DNA from 3 places in the Pseudonocardia sp. TMWB2A genome. Region 3 is predicted to be linked to each of the others. Evidence: riboswitches for the same ligand, from Rfam matches in the RefSeq annotation. Region 3 holds a riboswitch; each other region holds the start of a gene.
What was found. Region 3 has a riboswitch for S-adenosylmethionine ahead of DMP17_RS37055 (GNAT family N-acetyltransferase). Riboswitches for the same ligand answer to the same signal wherever they lie in the genome.
Positions count from the first base shown of each region.

Region 1: linked by a shared signal. The riboswitch ahead of thrC (threonine synthase) and the one ahead of DMP17_RS37055 (GNAT family N-acetyltransferase) in region 3 are both predicted to bind S-adenosylmethionine.
Region 2: linked by a shared signal. The riboswitch ahead of DMP17_RS17330 (aminotransferase class V-fold PLP-dependent enzyme) and the one ahead of DMP17_RS37055 (GNAT family N-acetyltransferase) in region 3 are both predicted to bind S-adenosylmethionine.

Region 1 is NZ_QKQY01000002.1:678,573-684,639, reverse strand. Features, by position in the region: partial or broken gene DMP17_RS17570 (ComEC/Rec2 family competence protein) at 1-469, shown strand, start outside; gene thrC (threonine synthase) at 710-1,978, opposite strand; SAM riboswitch class I at 1,985-2,138, opposite strand; gene holA (DNA polymerase III subunit delta) at 2,279-3,247, shown strand; gene rpsT (30S ribosomal protein S20) at 3,358-3,621, opposite strand; gene cynS (cyanase) at 3,793-4,257, opposite strand; gene lepA (translation elongation factor 4) at 4,490-6,067, shown strand, end outside.
Region 2 is NZ_QKQY01000002.1:638,910-644,976, reverse strand. Features, by position in the region: gene recO (DNA repair protein RecO) at 1-336, shown strand, start outside; gene DMP17_RS17355 (hypothetical protein) at 560-922, shown strand; gene DMP17_RS17350 (isoprenyl transferase) at 957-1,742, shown strand; gene DMP17_RS17345 (hypothetical protein) at 1,739-2,155, shown strand; gene DMP17_RS17340 (DUF2795 domain-containing protein) at 2,193-2,393, opposite strand; gene DMP17_RS17335 (hypothetical protein) at 2,474-3,109, opposite strand; SAM riboswitch class IV at 3,184-3,298, shown strand; gene DMP17_RS17330 (aminotransferase class V-fold PLP-dependent enzyme) at 3,342-4,709, shown strand; gene DMP17_RS17325 (Fur family transcriptional regulator) at 4,720-5,172, opposite strand; gene DMP17_RS17320 (ArsR/SmtB family transcription factor) at 5,169-5,546, opposite strand; gene DMP17_RS17315 (antibiotic biosynthesis monooxygenase) at 5,652-5,981, shown strand.
Region 3 is NZ_QKQY01000002.1:4,803,765-4,809,831, forward strand. Features, by position in the region: gene DMP17_RS37025 (FAD-binding oxidoreductase) at 1-457, opposite strand, end outside; gene DMP17_RS37030 (hypothetical protein) at 607-750, opposite strand; gene DMP17_RS37035 (rhodanese-like domain-containing protein) at 876-2,696, opposite strand; gene DMP17_RS37040 (lysophospholipase) at 2,693-3,457, opposite strand; gene DMP17_RS37045 (hypothetical protein) at 3,565-3,696, opposite strand; gene DMP17_RS37050 (LysR substrate-binding domain-containing protein) at 3,793-4,668, shown strand; gene DMP17_RS37055 (GNAT family N-acetyltransferase) at 4,680-5,153, opposite strand; SAM riboswitch class I at 5,364-5,471, opposite strand; gene DMP17_RS37060 (ABC transporter ATP-binding protein) at 5,614-6,067, opposite strand, start outside.

The DNA.
Region 1 (6,067 bases), 4.1 Mb from region 3:
GACCGACGACGCCGTCGACACCTGCCTGGACCGGCTCGGCGTCCGGGTCCTGGAGCTCGTGGTGATCACCCACTTCCACGCCGACCACGACGGCGGCCTCGCCGGCGCGCTGCGTGGCCGCGCCGCGGGCGGCATCGCCGTCGGGCCGGTACGGGAACCGGCGTCCGGGCTGCGCGACATCACCCGGCGCGCCGAGGAGGCCGGTGCCCCGGTGGTGGGGCTCGCGCGCGGGATGGAGCTGGGCTGGCCGGAGCTGCGCCTGCAGGTCCTCGGCCCGGTCCACCCGCCCCTGACGGTCGACGGCAGCGACGGGACGGCGGTCAACGACATCTCGCTGCTGCTGCGCGCGACCACCCCGGCCGCGACGATCCTGCTGACCGGCGACGCCGAGCTGGTCGCCCAGGACGACCTGATCGACTCCGGTGCCGACCTGCGGGCGGACGTGCTGAAGATGCCCCACCACGGGTCCCGCAAGGTGGTCCCGCGGCTGATCACGGCCGTCGCGCCGCGGGCGGCGGTGATCAGCGTCGGCAACGGCAACAGCTACCGGCACCCCAACCCGGAGCTGGTGGACCGGCTGGCCGGGGCGGGGATCGTCGTCGCCCGCACCGACCGGTCCGGTGACCTGGCCCTGACCGGCGACGACCCGGCCGGGCTGACGGTGGTCGCGCGGGGCGACCCCCGTCCGGCGCCCGGCCGGCGGGGCCGGTCAGCCCAGGTTCGCCAGCGCCTCGCGGACCGCGGCGGACGTCGACGGCACGGTCGCCGTCGGGCCGACCTCGCCGGAGACGGCGTCGAGGGTCTTGAGGCCGTCGCCGGTGATCATGAGGACGGTCTCGGCGTCGGGGTCGAGCGCCCCGGCCTCGAGCAGCTTCTTGGTGGTCGCGATGGTGACCCCGCCCGCGGTCTCGGCGAACACACCCTCGGTGCGGGCCAGGAGCCGGATGCCGGCGACGACCTCCTCGTCGGAGACGTGGCCGACCGAGCCGCCGGTGCGGCGCACCGAGTCGAGGACGTACGGGCCGTCGGCCGGGTTTCCGATCGCCAGCGAGCGCGCGATGGTGTCCGGCTTCTGCGGCTGGATCACGTCGTGGCCGGCCTCGAAGGCCCGCGCGACCGGCGAGCAGCCGGTGGCCTGGGCACCGAACACGGTGTACGGGGTGGGCTCGACCAGACCCAGGGTGCCGAGCTCGGTGAACCCCTTGTCGATCTTGGTGAGCTGGGAGCCGGACGCGACCGGGACGACGACCTGCTGCGGGAGCCGCCAGCCGAGCTGCTCGGCGACCTCGTAGCCCAGGGTCTTCGAGCCCTCGGCGTAGTACGGCCGGACGTTGACGTTCACGAACGCCCAGTCCTCGTGCTCGGCGGCCAGCTCGGTGGCGAGCCGGTTGACGTCGTCGTAGTTGCCGTCGACGGCGAGCAGGGTGCCGCCGTAGACGGCGGTGGTGACGATCTTCGCCTGCTCCAGCGAGGACGGGATCAGCACGACCGAGTCCCAGCCGGCGCGGGCGGCCGCGGCGGCGACGGCGTTGGCCAGGTTGCCCGTCGAGGGGCAGCACAGCACCGAGAAGCCGAGCTCACGAGCGGCGGCGAGGGCGACGGCGACGACGCGGTCCTTGAACGAGTGCGTCGGGTTGCCCGTGTCGTCCTTGATCCAGATCTTGCGGACGCCGAGCGCGCGGGCCAGGTTGTCGGCCTCGATCAGCCGGGTCAGGCCGGGCTCGGTGTTCGCGTGCTGCTCGACGGTCGACGGGACCGGCAGCAGGTCCTTGTAGCGCCAGATCGACTTCGGCCCCGCCTCGATGGAGGCGCGGGTGACCTTCGGGAACTCGTAGGCGACCTCGAGGGGGCCGAAACAGCGCGGACACGCGAACTCCGCGGCGAGCGGGATCTCGTGGCGGCACTCGCGGCACGCGAGAGCGCGCGCGGAGCCGAGGTCGTAGGCGGAGGTGGTTTCGGGCGCAGCAGTGAGAGTCACGAGATCTCCTCATCTGTCCCGCCGGACGTGGCGGGCCGGAATTGGCACCGTGTTCGTCGACGTCCTCACCACGCGGGATGCGCAGGTCTGGGCGGATCGTCGTGCGACGCCGGTTGCCGGGGCTTCAACGGGCCGTTCCCTCTGCCCCTCTGGATGAGCCATATGCGGTTGTGGTGCTCCGGACGCCGGGCGCCGGAATCGACGACGACCGTACGCGAGCGGGGCACCCCACCGCCAGACGACGTCCTCCGGTCGGGACGCGGCTCACCCGTTGTCGGGGGTGTGGGCCACCATGGGGGTGTGAGCAGCACGAGCGAACCGGGCCCGCTGCAGCTGGTCGTCGGGGACGAGGAGTTCCTGGCCGAGCGGGCGGTGTCCGACCTGGTCCGGCGCGCCCGGCAGCGCGATCCGGAGACCGAGTTGCGCCGCTTCCGCACCTCCGAGGTGGCACCCGGCGAGCTCGCCGGGCACCTCAGCCCCTCGCTCTTCGCGGAGGGCAGGGTGATTGTGCTCACCCACGGTCAGGACGCGAACAAGGACATGACCGCCGCCATCGCCGACTACGTGAAGGACCCGGCCGACGGGATCGTGCTCGTGGTCCAGCACGCCGGGGGAGCGAAGGGCAAGGCGGTCCTGGACCTGATGCGCAAGGCCGGGGCGCACACGGTCACCTGCAACCGCATCACCCGCGCCGACGAGCGGTCGGACTTCGTGCGTGACGAGGTCCGCCGCCACGGCGGCACGATCACGCCCGGGGCGCTCGCGGTGCTGGTCGAGGCGGTCGGGTCGGACCTGCGGGAGCTGGCGGCCGCGGCCGGGCAGCTCGTCGCGGACACCGGTGGTGCCGTGGACGAGGCCGGGGTGCGGCGCTACCACCGCGGCCGGGCCGAGTCCTCGGGCTTCGCGGTGGCCGACGCGGCGGTCGCGGGGGACCGGCGGGCGGCGATGGAGGCGCTGCGGTGGGCGCTGGTGCTCGGTGTCCCGCACGTGCTGATCGCCGACGCGCTCGCGGACTCGGTGCGCACACTGGCCAAGGTCGGCTCGGCCGGGCGGGGCGACCCGAACCGGCTGGCCGGGGAGCTGGGCATGCCGCCCTGGAAGATCCGGAAGGCGCAGCAGACGGTCCGGCAGTGGCGCCCGGAGCAGCTCGCCGTCGCGATCGCGGCGACGGCGCGGGTGAACGCCGACGTCAAGGGTGTCGCCGCGGACGCCGGGTACGCGTTGGAGCGGGCCGTGCTGGCCGTCGTCTCCGCGCGCACCCCGCGCTGACCCGGCCGGACCCCGGAGCGCACCGACGGCGCGACCCCGGGCGGGCCCGGAAACATGACGACGGCGCCGCCCGGGTGGGGCGGCGCCGTCGTCGGAAGAACCGGGGTGGCTCAGGCCTGGACGTCGTTGAGACGCTTGGCCAGGGCCGACTTGCGGTTCGCCGCCTGGTTCCGGTGGATGACGCCCTTGCCGGCCGCCTTGTCGAGGGCCTTGGCCGCCTTGCGCTGCAGCTCCACGACGTTGTCGGCGCCGGAGTCGGCGGCCTCGCGGAAGTGGCGGATCGCGGTCTTGACCGACGACTTCACCGACTTGTTGCGCTGCCGGCGCTTCTCGTTGGTCTTGACTCGCTTGATCTGCGACTTGATGTTGGCCACGTCTGCCTCTGGTCTTCCTGCCTGCTGGTCGGCTGGTGAGTGTTCTCGTCCGGGTCCGCTCCGGCGGCACCGAACAGCATCACTGGAGAGAGGGTCCAGGCCGTTTCGGGCGAGCACGCCGAGCGCTCGACGCACAAGGTTACCAGCGGCGTCGTCGCGCCCTGTGCCGGGTCACCAGACGCGGTAGGGCAGGAACTTCCCGTTCAGCGTGATCACGGCCCGGTCGCCCTTCGGGTCGGGCACCCGCGCGAGGTCGAGCTCGAAGTCGATCGCGGACACGATGCCGTCGCCGAACTCCTCGCGGACGAGCTCGGAGATCGTCGTCCCGTAGACCTGCACCATCTCCGAGAGGCGGTAGACCAGCGGGTCGGTGAGGTCCACCGCGGCCGCGCCGCGGACCGGCGGGAGGGTGAGGGCGTCGACGACGTCGGCGTCGAGGTCCAGCAGGTTCCCGGCGGCCTCGGCCTGCTCGCGGGTCATCGTCTGCTGGCCCAGCAGGGCCGAGGTGGACCATTCGAGGGACGCGCCGACGGCCTCGGCGACCGCGTCCCAGCGCAGGCCGAGCCGCTTCTTCTGGGCCAGCACGATGCGGGCGGCGCCGAGCCGGTCGAGCGGGGTGAGGGGGCTGACGAACACGGTGATCCTCCTGCGTCGGGCGGCGTGGGGCGGACCCGATCGTGCGCGCCCCGGGCCGGGGGCGGCAACGCCGGGAGCCCGCGCGTGAACGGCGTGTGACGACCTGCGGTGCCACCACGGCGGTCGCCCGGCCCGACATGGGACGATGGGTCCCAGTGCCCCGAGCCCCGAGTGCCCTGAGCACCCGAAGTGCCCGAAGCCCCACGCATGAGCGAAAGCCGAGTACAGCCGAGTGACGACGTACGCCGACCGCACGTTCACCCCGCCGGAGCGCATCCGGAACTTCTGCATCATCGCCCACATCGACCACGGGAAGTCGACCCTGGCCGACCGGATGCTGCAGGTCACCGGGGTGCTCAGCGCGCGTGACGCCCGGGCCCAGTACCTGGACCGGATGGACATCGAGCGCGAGCGCGGCATCACGATCAAGGCGCAGAACGTGCGGCTGCCGTGGACCGCGAAGAACGCCGACGGTGTCGAGACCGAGCACGTGCTGCACCTGATCGACACCCCGGGCCACGTCGACTTCACCTACGAGGTGTCCCGGGCGCTCGAGGCGTGCGAGGGCGCGATCCTGCTGGTCGACGCCGCGCAGGGGATCGAGGCCCAGACCCTGGCCAACCTGTACCTGGCCATGGAGAAGGACCTGCACATCATCCCGGTCCTCAACAAGATCGACCTGCCGGCGGCGGACCCGGAGCGCTACGCCGCGGAGATCGCGCACATCACCGGCTGCGAGCCGGAGGACGTGCTGCGCTGCAGCGCCAAGACCGGTGAGGGTGTGGAGGCGGTGCTCGACGCCGTCATCGCGCAGGTCCCCGCCCCGGTCGGCGACGCCGACGCCCCCGCCCGGGCGATGATCTTCGACTCGGTCTACGACACCTACCGCGGCGTCGTCACCTACATCCGGGTCGTCGACGGGAAGCTCTCGCCTCGCGAGAAGATCAAGATGATGTCCACCGGTGCCGAGCACGAGCTGCTCGAGATCGGGATCGTCTCCCCGGAGCCCAAACCGTCCGACGGCCTCGGCGTCGGCGAGGTCGGCTACCTCATCACCGGGGTGAAGGACGTCCGCCAGTCCAAGGTCGGCGACACCGTCACCAGCAAGCGCAACGGTGCGACGGACGCGCTGACGGGCTACCGCGAGCCGCAGCCGATGGTCTACTCCGGGCTCTACCCGATCGACGGGTCGCAGTATCCCGACCTGCGTGAGGCGCTGGACAAGCTGCAGCTCAACGACGCCGCGCTCACCTACGAGCCGGAGACCTCGGCCGCGCTGGGCTTCGGCTTCCGCTGCGGCTTCCTCGGCCTGCTGCACCTGGAGATCACCCGCGAGCGGCTCGAGCGCGAGTTCGACCTCGACCTGATCTCCACCGCGCCCAACGTCGTCTACCAGGTCACCACCGACGACGGCGAGGAGATCGAGGTGACCAACCCCAGCGACTGGCCGGTGGGCAAGGTCGCCGAGGTCCGCGAGCCGATCACCAAGATCACCATCCTGGCGCCGTCGGAGTTCGTCGGCACGATCATGGAGCTGTGCCAGAGCCGGCGCGGCCAGCTCGGCGGGATGGACTACCTGTCCGAGACCCGCGTCGAGCTGCGCTACACGATGCCGCTCGGCGAGATCATCTTCGACTTCTTCGACAACCTGAAGTCCCGCACGCGCGGCTACGCCAGCCTCGACTACGAGGAGGCCGGCGAGCAGGTGGCCGACCTGGTCAAGGTCGACATCCTGCTGCAGGGCGAGGCCGTCGACGCGTTCTCCGCGATCGTGCACAAGGAGTCGGCGTACTCCTACGGCACCTCGATG
Region 2 (6,067 bases), 4.2 Mb from region 3:
TCGTTCACCGTCGCCGGCGGCGGCATGGTGTGCCCGCGCTGCCGCCCGCCGGGCTCGGTGACCCCGGCGACCGAGACGGTGGCCCTGCTGTCCGCGCTGCTGCACGGCGACTGGGACACCGCGGACGCCTCGGGCACCCCGACCCGGCGTGAGGCCAGCGGCCTGGTCGCGGCGCACCTGCAGTGGCACCTGGAGCGGCAGCTGCGCTCGCTGCCCCTGGTCGACCGCCGCGCCCGGGTCCGGCCCGCCGCCGTCGTCGCACCCGGGGTGCCGGGGCCCGCCCCGGAACCGCCGGACGGCGGAGCGGCGACACCCCCGGACGCCCTCCCTGGCTAGTCCGATCAGACTTTCGTCCCCGTGTGGGGTGCCGTGAGCGGCCCGTCCGCTTCGTCGAGCGGTTGACGTGCGGGCGCGCCGCCCGTCGCGGTGCCGCCGGTCGCGTCGCACGGGACTTCCGCCGACTCCACCGGGTGATCGTCGCTTTCGACGGGCAACCGGTTCCGCCGTCTCGTTACGCTCCTGTGATCGAGGGGACCCCAGCCCCGTCGGAGAGGCAGTCGTGAACCGACCCCACACCCCGCCGCCGGACGACGACCACACCGGTCGCACCCACCGTCTCCCGGCCGCCACGCAGCGCATCCCGGTGCCGCCCACCCAGCAGTTCCCGGTCCGCACCGAGGCGATGCCGGAGTCCCCGCAGGACGGGCCGACCCGCGCGATGCGTCAGGTCCGGGCCCGCACCGAGGACGGCGCGTGGCCGGCCATCCCGATGCTGCCGGTGATCCGGCCCGACGAGTCCGAGCCGATGTCGGAGGCCGACCGGATCCGCGGGCACCGCGGGATGCGCCGGCTGCGCGAGACCATCGAGCGGCTGGAGGACCCGGCCGTGCCGGCCTGGCCGCAGCCCGACCACCGCGACTGAACCCGTCCGCCGTCCCCGACGTAAGGTCGGCGACGTGCCGTTCCAGCCTCCCGCACCGCACCCGTCCGGTGCCCGGCCCCCGGCGATCCCGCCGGAGCTGGTGCCGCGCCACGTCGCCCTCGTGATGGACGGCAACGGCCGCTGGGCCAACGCCCGCGGCCTGCCCCGCACGGAGGGCCACAAGCGGGGCGAGGCCTCGCTGATGGACGTCGCCCGCGGCTGCATCGACCTGGGCGTGCGCTGGCTGTCGGCGTACGCGTTCTCCACCGAGAACTGGCGGCGCAGCCCCGACGAGGTCCGGTTCCTGATGGGCTTCAACCGCGACGTGATCCGCCGCCGCGTCGACGAGATGGACGCGATGGGGGTCCGGGTCCGCTGGGCGGGCCGGCGCCCGCGGCTGTGGCGCTCGGTGATCAAGGAGCTGGAGATCGCCGAGGAGCGCACCCGCGGCAACGACGTGCTGAACCTGACCATGTGCGTCAACTACGGCGGCCGCGCCGAGATCGTCGACTCGGTGCGGCAGCTCGCCCGGCTCGCCGCGGAGGGCCGGATCAACCCCGACAAGATCGACGAGCGGATGCTGGCCCGGTACCTCGACGAGCCGGACATGCCCGACGTCGACCTGTTCGTGCGCTCCTCGGGGGAGCAGCGGACGTCGAACTTCCTGCTCTGGCAGAGCGCCTACGCCGAGATGGTCTTCCTGGACACGCTGTTCCCGGACTTCGACCGCCGCCACATCTGGCAGGCGATCGAGATCTACGCGCGCCGGGACCGGCGTTTCGGGGGAGCCGTGGACGCCACGACGGGAGTGACACCGTGACCACCGATGTGATCTCCGGGATGCTCGCCACCGCCAAGGGTGCGCTGGAGCGGTTCCACGACGTCACCACCGACGACGACGGCGCGCTGACCTTCGCCCACGGCGGCGTGCTGTGCGTGGTGCAGGGCACCGAGCTGGAGGAGGGCCTGCCGGTCCTCAACCTGACCTGCGTCGTCGCGTGGGACCTGCCGGAGTCCGCGGACCCGGAGCACGACGTGCCGCGACGGGTCGGCCTCGGGGTGGGGGAGGGCCTGTTCGGCACGCCCCGGGTGGTGCGCGGCGAGCGCGGCTGGGACGTGACGCTGCGCTACGCCTTCCCCGCGGCCGGGCTGGGCGAGGGGCCGATGGGCACCCTGCTGATGCTGGTCGTGTCCTCGGCGTCGAGCATGCGCGCGGAGCTGGTCGGGAGCTGAGACCGCCCGGCCGGGGGCGCACCCCCGGCCGGACCCGTCACTCGCCGGTGTCGACGGCCGCGACGACGGCGTCGACCGAGGTGTAGTCCTCGGCCGGTGCCGAACGCAGGGCCTCGACCGTCGCGGCGTCGGCGCCGTTGCGCTCGGCGGTCCACGCCAGGTCGTCCTTGGAGGCGGGGAACTCGAGACCGTGCAGGGCGCTGCGGACGGCGTCGGCGGTCGTCGTACGGGATGTCATGGGGTCACCTCTCGTCGTGGACGTTCGGTGACCGGATAGCCGGTGTGCGGCCGTCCATGCACGGGACGGCCGCACGACGGTCAGCCCTCCCCGGCGGGGTCCGCCTCCCCGGCGTCGCTGAGGTGCACGATCGGCAGCGCCGCCAGCTGGCCCGCGGTCATCGCGTGCGCCACGCCCAGCACGTCGTTCTGGGCCTTGGTCATCCGCGCGTCCACCAGCCCGGACAGGCCGTAGGCGACCCGGCCGAGCAGCCGCACCGTGGTCTCGTCGACCTGGGGGCGCGGGGTGGAGACGACCGCGACACCGCGCGGGGCGCCGTCGTTGGACTGGGCGACGCCGATCTCGTAGGACTCACGCGGGTTGACGTGCCGCGACGCGTAGTGGTCGCGCAGCGTCGACATCATGTCGTGGAACCCGGTGACGTCACCCTCGAGCTCCAGGGTGGACAGGTCGTCCTTCGTGAGGGTCTTGGTGCGGCCGGAGAAGCAGCGCACGTAGCCGATCACCGCGCCGGTCCACAGTGCCTCGACCAGGGCCGGGTCGGCGGCCACCCGGACCGGGCCGGACTCCGGACCGCCGAGCGCGGTCACCAGGTGCTCGCAGCACTGCAGCACGTACTGCAGGTCGTCGAACACCGCCGCCAGCTGGGCAAGCTCGCCGGACTCCGGGACGTCGATCCGCCGTACCGTGCCCGGGGCGGGTTGCGTGTCGGTCATCGTTCAGACGCTATCCGGGGTGGCGACGGTCACGGTGTCTCCTTCTGAGACGGTGTGCTAGCTTCGGCGGCGAAGGTCACGAGTGCCAGCGCGAAGCCCCGGCTCGCTGGACGGCAACCCTCCTCCGCGGTGGGGTGCCCCGGGTGATGACCGGGCCGACGCGACACCCGCAGTCGGCAAGCGCGGATCCGTGCGCCACGCCGGGTCCCCGAGATCGGCCGGAGGCCCGATCATGACCCTCGCCCTGTCGCGTTCCGTCCAGCACGCGCTGCCCCGTGTCGTCGGCGCGGACCTCACCGTCCCGCTCGTCGACGGCGGGTGGGCCCGCTACTGCGACCTCGACTCCGCCGCGTCGGCGCCGGCGCTGGAGAGCGTCGCCGCGCACGTCGCGCAGGTGCTGCCCTACCACGGCAGCGTGCACCGCGGCGCCGGCTGGACCTCGAAGGTCTGCACCGCCCTGGTGGAGAACGCCCGCGCCGACGTCGCCCGGTTCGTCCGGGCCCGCGCCGACGACGTCGTGGTGTTCACCCGCAACACCACCGACGCGCTCGGCCTGCTCGCCCGCGCCGTGCCCGGCCCGGTGGTGACCCTCGACCTGGAGCACCACGCGACGCTGCTGGCCTGGCGGGGCGGTACCGGCGGCGCCGAGCACCGGGTCGTGCGGGCCGGTCGCAGCATCGCCGCGACCCTCGACGCGCTGCGGGCCGAGCTCGCCGCCCGTCCCGACGCCGCGCTGGTCGCGGTCACCGGTGCGTCCAACGTGACCGGCGAGCTCCTCCCGGTCGCCGAGATCGCCCGGATCGCGCACGCCGCGGGCGCCCGGCTGTGCGTCGACGCCGCGCAGCTCGCCCCGCACCGGCGCGTCGACCTGGCCGGGTGGGGCGCGGACTACGTCGCGCTGTCCGGGCACAAGCTCTACGCGCCCTACGGCGCCGGGGTCCTCGTCGGTCGCCGGGACTGGCTCGACGCCGCCGAGCCGCACGTCGCGGGCGGGGGAGCGGTCCGCTCGGTCGCCGTGGCCGGTGGGGAGACCGTCACCGAGTGGCTGCCCGCACCGCAGCGCCACGAGGGCGGCACCCCGAACGTGCTCGGCGCCGCTGCGCTGGGCGCGGCCTGCCGCACCCTCGAGGACCTGATCGACGACGCCGTGCCCGCCCACGAGCGCGAGCTCGCCGCCCGGCTGCGCGCGGGCCTGGCGACCGCCCCCGGCCTGCGGGTCCTGTCCTGCTTCGACGACGGGCCCGACGCCGACCGCACCGCGACCGTCTCGTTCACCCTCGGCGAGTTGCCCGCGGGCCTCGTCGCGGCGGCGCTGTCCGCCGAGTACGGCATCGGTGTCCGCGACGGGCGGTTCTGCGCGCACCCGCTGCTGGAGCGGCTCACCGGCGGCGGCGACGCGGTGCGCGCCTCGCTGGGCCTGCGCACCGGCCCCTCCGACGTCGACCGGCTGGTCGACGCGCTGACCGACCTGGCGCGGCGCGGTCCGGCCTGGACCTACGCTCTCGTCGACGGCCGGTGGGCGCCCACCCCGGACCCGCGCCCGGCCGACCCGTTCGCCCGGGACCGGGAGCTGCCCGCCGTCCCCGGCTGCGGGGACTGAGCCCGGGGCGTCAGCCCGCCGAGCAGCGGCCGCAGAGGCCGAAGATCTCCAGGGTGTGCGACACCTCGGTGAAGCCGTGCTTCTGCGCGACCGACTCGGTCCAGGACTCCACCGCGGGGCCCTCGATCTCGACGGCGGCGCCGCACCGGCGGCACACCAGGTGATGGTGGTGGTGCTCTGTCTCGCAGCGCCGGTAGACCGCCTCGCCGGACGCGACCCGCAGCACGTCGACCTCGCCGCCGTCGGCGAGGGTCTGCAGGGTCCGGTAGACCGTGGTCAGGCCGATGCCCTCACCGGCGCGCCGCAGCTCCTCGTGGATCTCCTGGGCGGACCGGAAGTCCTCCAGGCGGTCGAGCAGCGCGGTGACGGCGGCCCGCTGCCGGGTGGCGCGGATGCCGCGCGGCCCGGCGGTGGACCGCTGTGTGATCGTCGCCGCGGTCGTCCGGTCGGTCGTCTCCGTCACGTGTCCTCCTCGACGTGGGCGACGGCGTCCACCACGATGTGCGCCAGGTGGTCGTCCACCAGCGAGTACAGCACCTCACGGCCCTTCCGCTCGCCCTCGACCACCCCGGCGGCCTTGAGGACCCGCAGGTGCTGGCTGATCAGGGGCTGGGTGACCCCGAGCGCGTCCACCAGGTCGTGGACGCACCGGGAGTGTTCCAGCAGCTGCAGGACGATGGCGATCCGGACCGGTGCGGCGAGTGCCCGCAGCAGGTCGCCCGCGGCGGCGAGGGTGCGCGGGTCGCGGGTCGGGCCGGGCTCGGGCGCGGGGTGGTGGTCGTCGTCCGCACCCGGGCCGGCTCCCGGTGCGTGCGTGGTCTGGGCTGCGGCAGACATGTGGTGGACCCGTCCGTTCCCCGGAGGCGGCGGCCACACCCCCCGGCGCTGCTGTGCCGTGCCGGCCGCACCCGACATGGTAGGCGTGTTCGTTATCGTCGCGCCGTGCTGCTGGTCTGCCGCTTCCGCGTGTCCCCCTCCGAGGAGTCCGCGTTCACCACGCGCGCGGCCCGTGCCCTGGAGCTCCTGGCCGCCCGGCCGGGCTGCCGCGGGGGTGAGGCGGGCCGGGCGATCGAGGACGCCGGGCAGTGGGTCCTGACCGTCCGCTTCGACTCCGTCGACGCCTACCGACGCGCCCTGGGGCCGTTCGAGGTCCGTGAGCACGTGCACCCGCTGCTGGCCGAGGCCGACACGACCACCGAGGCGACCTACGAGTCCCTGATCACGGTCACCCCCCGCGCCACCCCCGTCCACCACCCCAGCCTGCTGAGCTGACCTCCGACCTCGCACACGTTCCTGCGACCTCGCAGCCGCTGCAGAGCGTGCGAGGTCGCAGGAACGTGTGCGAGGTGCGGCGGAGG
Region 3 (6,067 bases):
CGTTGGTGGCGATGTTCCCGCCGATCGTGGAGATCGCCGCGCTCGCCGGGTCCGGGGCGTAGCGCAGGCCGTGCGCGGCGGCCGCGGCGTCCAGGTCGGCGGTGAGCACCCCGGCCTCGACGACGGCGAGCTCGTCGACCGGGGAGATCTCCAGGATGCGGTCGAGCCCGCTCACGTCGAGCACGACACTGCCGGCTCCGGCGACCGCTCCCCCGGACAGTCCCGTCCCGGCCCCGCGGACGACGACCGGGGTGCCGGTGGCGTGGGCGTGGGAGAGCAGCTCGGTGACGTCGTCGACCGAGCGGGCGACGACGACGGCGTCCGGGACCGAGCCGGGGTCGAACCCCGAGCGGTCGAGCCGGGCGGCGGCGCGGACGGCCGGGTCGGTGCTCCAGCCCGGCAGGGCGGACGGGTCGGTACGGGAACGGGTCACGGTGCTGGTCGCATGGCTGGGCACAGGAGGTCTGCTTCCGGTTCGGCACCCCGCCGTCGGGAGGGCGGCACGGCGGGGCGGACCCGCCGTGGGCGGCGGGCCGGGAGGGCTGCGTGCCCGGGGGCACGCGGGGACCGGAGGAGAGACCCGGGGGCGGCGCTGCGGGCCGGGTCTCAGCAGGCCCGACAGCCTGCGGAGAAGACGGTGCCGTGGTCGATCACGCGGCGCCGGGTGAACCCGGTCGGCGCGGGCACCGGGCACGACCGGGCCGGACGGCGGCGCGGCGCCGCGGGTCCGGTCGAGATCGTCGTGTCCACACCGAGGAGTGAATCCCGGACCAGCGGTCCGGGTCCAGCGACGATTCGGGATCGGTTCCGATCACGCAGCGCGATCGGTGAGGGCACGGACCCCCGTCCGGGGTCGGCGGGCGTACCGGTACCGGTCACGGCTCGGCCCCGGTGGCGACCGGGCGCGTCGGGTCGTTCGACCACGCCGACCAGGACCCGGGGTAGAGCGCGGCCGGCACCCCCGCGGCGGCGAGCGCGGCGACCTGGTGGGCCGCGGTCACCCCGGACCCGCAGTAGACACCCACCGGCCGGTCGAGGGCGCCGAGGGCGGCGAAGCGGGCACGCAGGGCCGCGGGGTCGCGGAAGCGGCCGTCGGTGTCGAGGTTGTCCGCGGTGGGGGCGTTCACCGCGCCCGGGACGTGCCCGGCACGAGGGTCGACCGGTTCGGTCTCGCCGCGGTAGCGCTCCCCCGCGCGGGCGTCGAGGAGCAGCCCGTCCCGGGCCAGTGCGGCAGCGGAGTCGGCGTCGAGGACCGGCAGCGCGCCGCCGGTGAGCACGACGTCACCCGGCTCGGGGTCGGGCACCTCGCCGGACTCGACGCGCTGCCCGGCTGCGGTCCAGGCGGCCAGGCCGCCGTCGAGCAGCCGGACGTCGTCGTGCCCGGCCCAGCGCAGCAGCCACCACGCGCGCCCGGCGGCGAGACCGCCGGTGGCGTCGTACACGACGACCGGGCGGTCGGCCCGCACGCCCCAGCGCCGGGCCGCGGCCTGCAGGGAGGCGACGTCGGGCAGCGGGTGGCGCCCGTCGCGCGGATCGTCGGAGTGGGCGGCGAGCTCGGTGTCGAGCGGCACGTGGACCGCGCCGGGCAGGTGTCCCGCACGATGGTGCTCGCGCCCGTGCGGGTCGCCGAGCGCCCAGCGGACGTCCAGCAGCACCGGCGGGGTGTCCCCCGCCAGCTCGGCGGCCAGCGAGCGGGCGTCGACCAGCACCGACACCGCGGGCAGGGTCGCTGTCAGGTCGGCGTCGTCGAGGTCGTGCACCCCGGACCCGTCGGCGACGGCGCGGCGCAGCCGGTCCGCGACCGCCGCGTTGCGCGGCGCCGTGGTCCCGTGCAACCCGGCGAGCAGCACGATCTCACCGTTGAGGAAGTCGGTCTCCGGGCTCGCCCCGCGGCGCAGGCTCTGCCAGGTGGACCGCCCGCCACCGGCGGCGACACCGGGGACGGGGTGCACGGCCGGCGAGCCCAGATCCAGGGTGGACTCGACCCGCGGGTCGGCCGGGTCGACCCCGGCCGCCCGGTACACCTCGTGGGCCTCGGCGCGCAGCGCGGCCGCGGCCCGCTCGCGCAGCGGCGACGGCGGGTACAGCGCGTCGAGGGCGTTGCCCAGCACCACCGGGAGCTTGCCCGCCTTCCAGCGGGGCACGTCGTCGACGACCTGGGTGGGGTGGCGGGCCGCGGTCAGGTCGGCGGCGATCTCCCCGGCGCGCGCGTCGCGGCCCGCGGGGAACCGACCGAGCCACACCAGCCCGGCCGCGGGTGCCCCGGGCGACACGACCTCGCCGGGGGTGACGTAGGTGGTCGGCGACCACACGACGGCGCCGTAGACGGTCGCGAAGCGGCGCAGCGCCGCCCGTTCGGTGTCCAGGCCGTTCTGCAGTACGACGACCGGCAGCGCCGCCGCGGCGGTGCGACCGGCCACCGGGCGCGCGGCCCAGGTGACCAGAGCCGCGTCGGCATCCTGGGCCTTCGTCGCCAGCAGCAGCACGTCCTCGGGGCGCAGCGCCACCTCGTCCTGCGCGGCGGCGGGCACCGCGACCCGCTGCTCCCCCTCCGGACGCAGGTAGCGCAGGCCACCGCGGAGCGCGTCGAGGTGCGCACCGCGGGCGACGAGCACGACCTCCCGCCCGGCGAGGTGCAACTCGGCGGCGAGCGTGGCGCCGACCGCGCCGGCTCCGACGACGACGTAGCGGGTCACCGCGGCACCGCCGGGACCTCGACGCGGGCCAGCCGCGACCCGGCGCGCAGCCGCTCCAGGAACAGCACCGCGGTGGCGGCGGCGGTGCGGTGGGTGGCGTCGTTGAGGGCGTCGTGCGCCCCGCCGGCGACGCCGACCAGCTCCCCGGCCGGGAGGGCCGCGTAGAAGTCGCGGACCGTGGCGAGCGGGCTGACCGCGTCGTCGGCGCCGTGCAGGCCGAGCACCGGCACCCCGATCGCGGAGGGACGGGCCCGCTCGACCCAGCCGACGGGCAGCGGGCCGGTCAGTGTGCCGCGACGGACGGTGTCGTCGGCATCGAGGCGGCCGCGGTGGGTCGGGCAGGACGTGCGCAGTGCGAGCTCCTCGGCCCAGTCCGGTGCGCCGGGCGCGGCGCGCAGGGGGAGCCCGGCCAGCACCAGTCCGTCGATGCCCGCGCCGCCGTCGGTGACCAGCCCGGCCGCGAACAGCGCACCGGTGTCGGAGCCCACCAGCACTCGCGGTGGCGGCCCGGCCTCGCCCGGCTCCTCGGACGGGGTGCGGTCGAGTAGCGAACGGATCTGCCCGGCGGCGCGGGCGGCGTCGACGGTGGGGTCGCTGACGGCCCACACGCGGTAGCCGTCGGCGGCGATCCGCCTGCCGAACCGCTCGTAGACCGCGGCGTGCTCGCCGCGGCCCGGGACGACGACGACGGTGCCGCGCGGGCGGATGCCCTCGGGCTCGGTCCAGGAGGCGAGGACCGGGGTCGTGCCGACTGCAGTCATGGGGAACTCATCTCTTTCTCGGGGGACGCCGGGATGCGCCGCTCGGCGCGGGAACCGGCGGAGGGCGGACGGAGCCGCACGGGTACGGGCCGCGGTGGACCCGTGGTTCAGCGGGCCGGACAGGCCGCGGAGCAGACCGTGCCGTGGTCGACGACCCGGCGACGCGTGAGCCCGGCCGCCCGGCGCGCGACGGCGGCCGGCACGTGCCGGCCGGGGGTCACGGGGCGCGGGCGGGTCATGCCCACCATCAGAGACGGTCGCGGGCGCCCGGTCCAACGACGAAAGCGCATCACAACCGATCGCGATCCGCGATCGTTCTCGGTAGCCTCGGGCCCGTGCCCGCCGTCCTCGACATCACCGCGCTGCGGAGCATCGTCGCCGTCGCCGACCAGGGCGGGTTCCACCGCGCGGCGCAGGCCCTGATGCTGTCGCAGTCCGCGGTCAGCCAGCACGTGCGGCGCCTGGAGAAGGCCGTCGGCCGCCCGCTGGTCCGCAAGGACGGCCGGGTCAGCCGGTTCACCGCGGAGGGCGAGGCGCTGCTCGGCGAGGCCCGCCGGATCCTGGCCGCCCACGACGACGCGCTGCGCCGCCTCGGTGTCGGCGACACCCGTGAGTCGCTGGTGCTGGGCTCCACCGAGCACGCCGCGGACGAGCTGCTGCCCCGTGTCATGGAGCGGCTGCAGGACGTGTTCCCGGGGACCGCGGTGCGTTTCCGGCTGGACCGCTCCAGCCGGCTCAACGACGCCGTGGACCGCGGGACGCTGGACCTCGCGATGTACATCGGCGACGTGGTCGACGGGCCCGGTGTCGCCGCCGGGGCGATCCCGCTGACCTGGTACGCGGCGCCGGGCTGGCGGCGCCCCGCGGACGGCCCCGTCCCACTGGTCGTGATCGACTCGCCGTGCACCATCCGTCGCCGCGCCCTGCAGACGCTGTCGGCCGCCGGGATGGCCGCGACCGTCGTCGGGGAGGCCGCCTACCTGGCCGGCGTGCTCAACGCGGTGCGCGGCGGGCTCGGCGTCGCGCTCGTCGCCGGGCTCGGCGACGCACCCGAGGGGCTCGAGCCGTGCGCGGATCTGCCGGGAGCCCCGTCCGAGCCGCTGCACCTGCGGGCCCGGGCGGGCGCCGACCCCCGCCTGGTCGAGACCGCCGCGGCCGCGCTGGCCGCGGTGCTCTCGCCGGCCGGGGACCATCCGCCCCCGGCCGGCTGAGGACCGGTCGGTCACGCGAACCGGCCGTGCAGGTACTTCTCGAACGGGCGGCGCCGGACCCGGCCCGCGGGCAGCGCGCGGTCGTAGAGCGCCGTGTACCCGGCGGCCAGGCACAGGTCACCGACCTCGGGCCGGCGCGGCCCGGCCGTCAGGTAGACGCGGCGGTAGCCGCGGGCGGCGACGGCGTCCTCCAGCTCGACCAGCACCCGGCGGCCCAGGCCGCGGCGCCGGTGCGACGCGGCGGTCCAGATCCGGGTCAGCTCGGCGGTGTCGGAGTCCCGCCGGCGGAACGTGCCCCCGGCGACGGGGTCGCCGCCGTCGAGCAGCAGCACCACCGGCCCCGACGGGGCGGCGGGGGCCGCGCCGTCGCCGTCGGGGCGGGTGCCGGGCCCGGTGGGCAGCGGGCGGACGAGCGGGTCGGTGTGCTCGACCCACCGGACCTCCAGTGCGGAGGCGGTGGGCGGGACGAGATGCGGTGCGGTCACGGTCGGGACCTCTCGGGTGCGGGCGCTGCCCTCGGGCAGGCGGGGACCGGCCGTCCACGTCGGGGGGGCGGTCCGGTGCGGGGCACGGGTGGAGAGGTCAGCGACAGAGCGCGGCGCCGGTGCGGCACAGGTCGACGTGGCGGCGCCGGACCCAGCGCAGCCGGATCCGGGCCCGCTGCCCGGAGTCGGGCCGGGGCGTCGCGTGGCGGTGGGCCATCGGGGTCTCCCATCGGACCCGGCGGTAGCACCCTGCCCCGGTGACGGGGCGGGTTGCTGCGGCGTCGACGAGCCGGGACTCTCGACCGCTCTGGATGGACTGCGACAACTGGAACCGATGTACCGATCGGGTGTCAACCCCCACGGCCCCGGGCCGGGGGCCCGGGGCCGCGGACGGGCCGGGACGGGCCGTCCGCTCGTGGGGAGCGCGGGCGGACGGCCCGTCGACGACGTGCGGCCGGGATCAGGCGGCGGCCTCCTTCACCGCGGCCCCGACCCGGGCCCGCAGCTCGGCGAACTCCGGGGAGCCGCGCAGCGCCTCGGCGTCCACACCGGACCGCGGCAGGTCGATCCGCAGGTCCAGCGCGATCCGGCCGGGGCGGGCGGTGAGCACCACGACGCGGGAGCCGAGGAACACCGCCTCGTCGGCGGAGTGGGTGACGAACACGCTCGTCCGGCCGGTCTCGTGGCTGACCCGGCGCACGTCGTCCTGCAGGCGTTCGCGGGTGAGCGCGTCGAGCGCGCCGAACGGCTCGTCGAGCAGCAGCAGGTCCCGGTCGGCGGCGAGCGCCCGGGCGATGGCGACCCGCTGCTGCTGGCCGCCGGAGATCTCCCAGATCCGCCGGTCCGCGACGCCGGTGAGCCCGACCCGCTCCAGCAGCCCGTCGCGGGCGACGGCCCGGTCGGACGGCGCGACG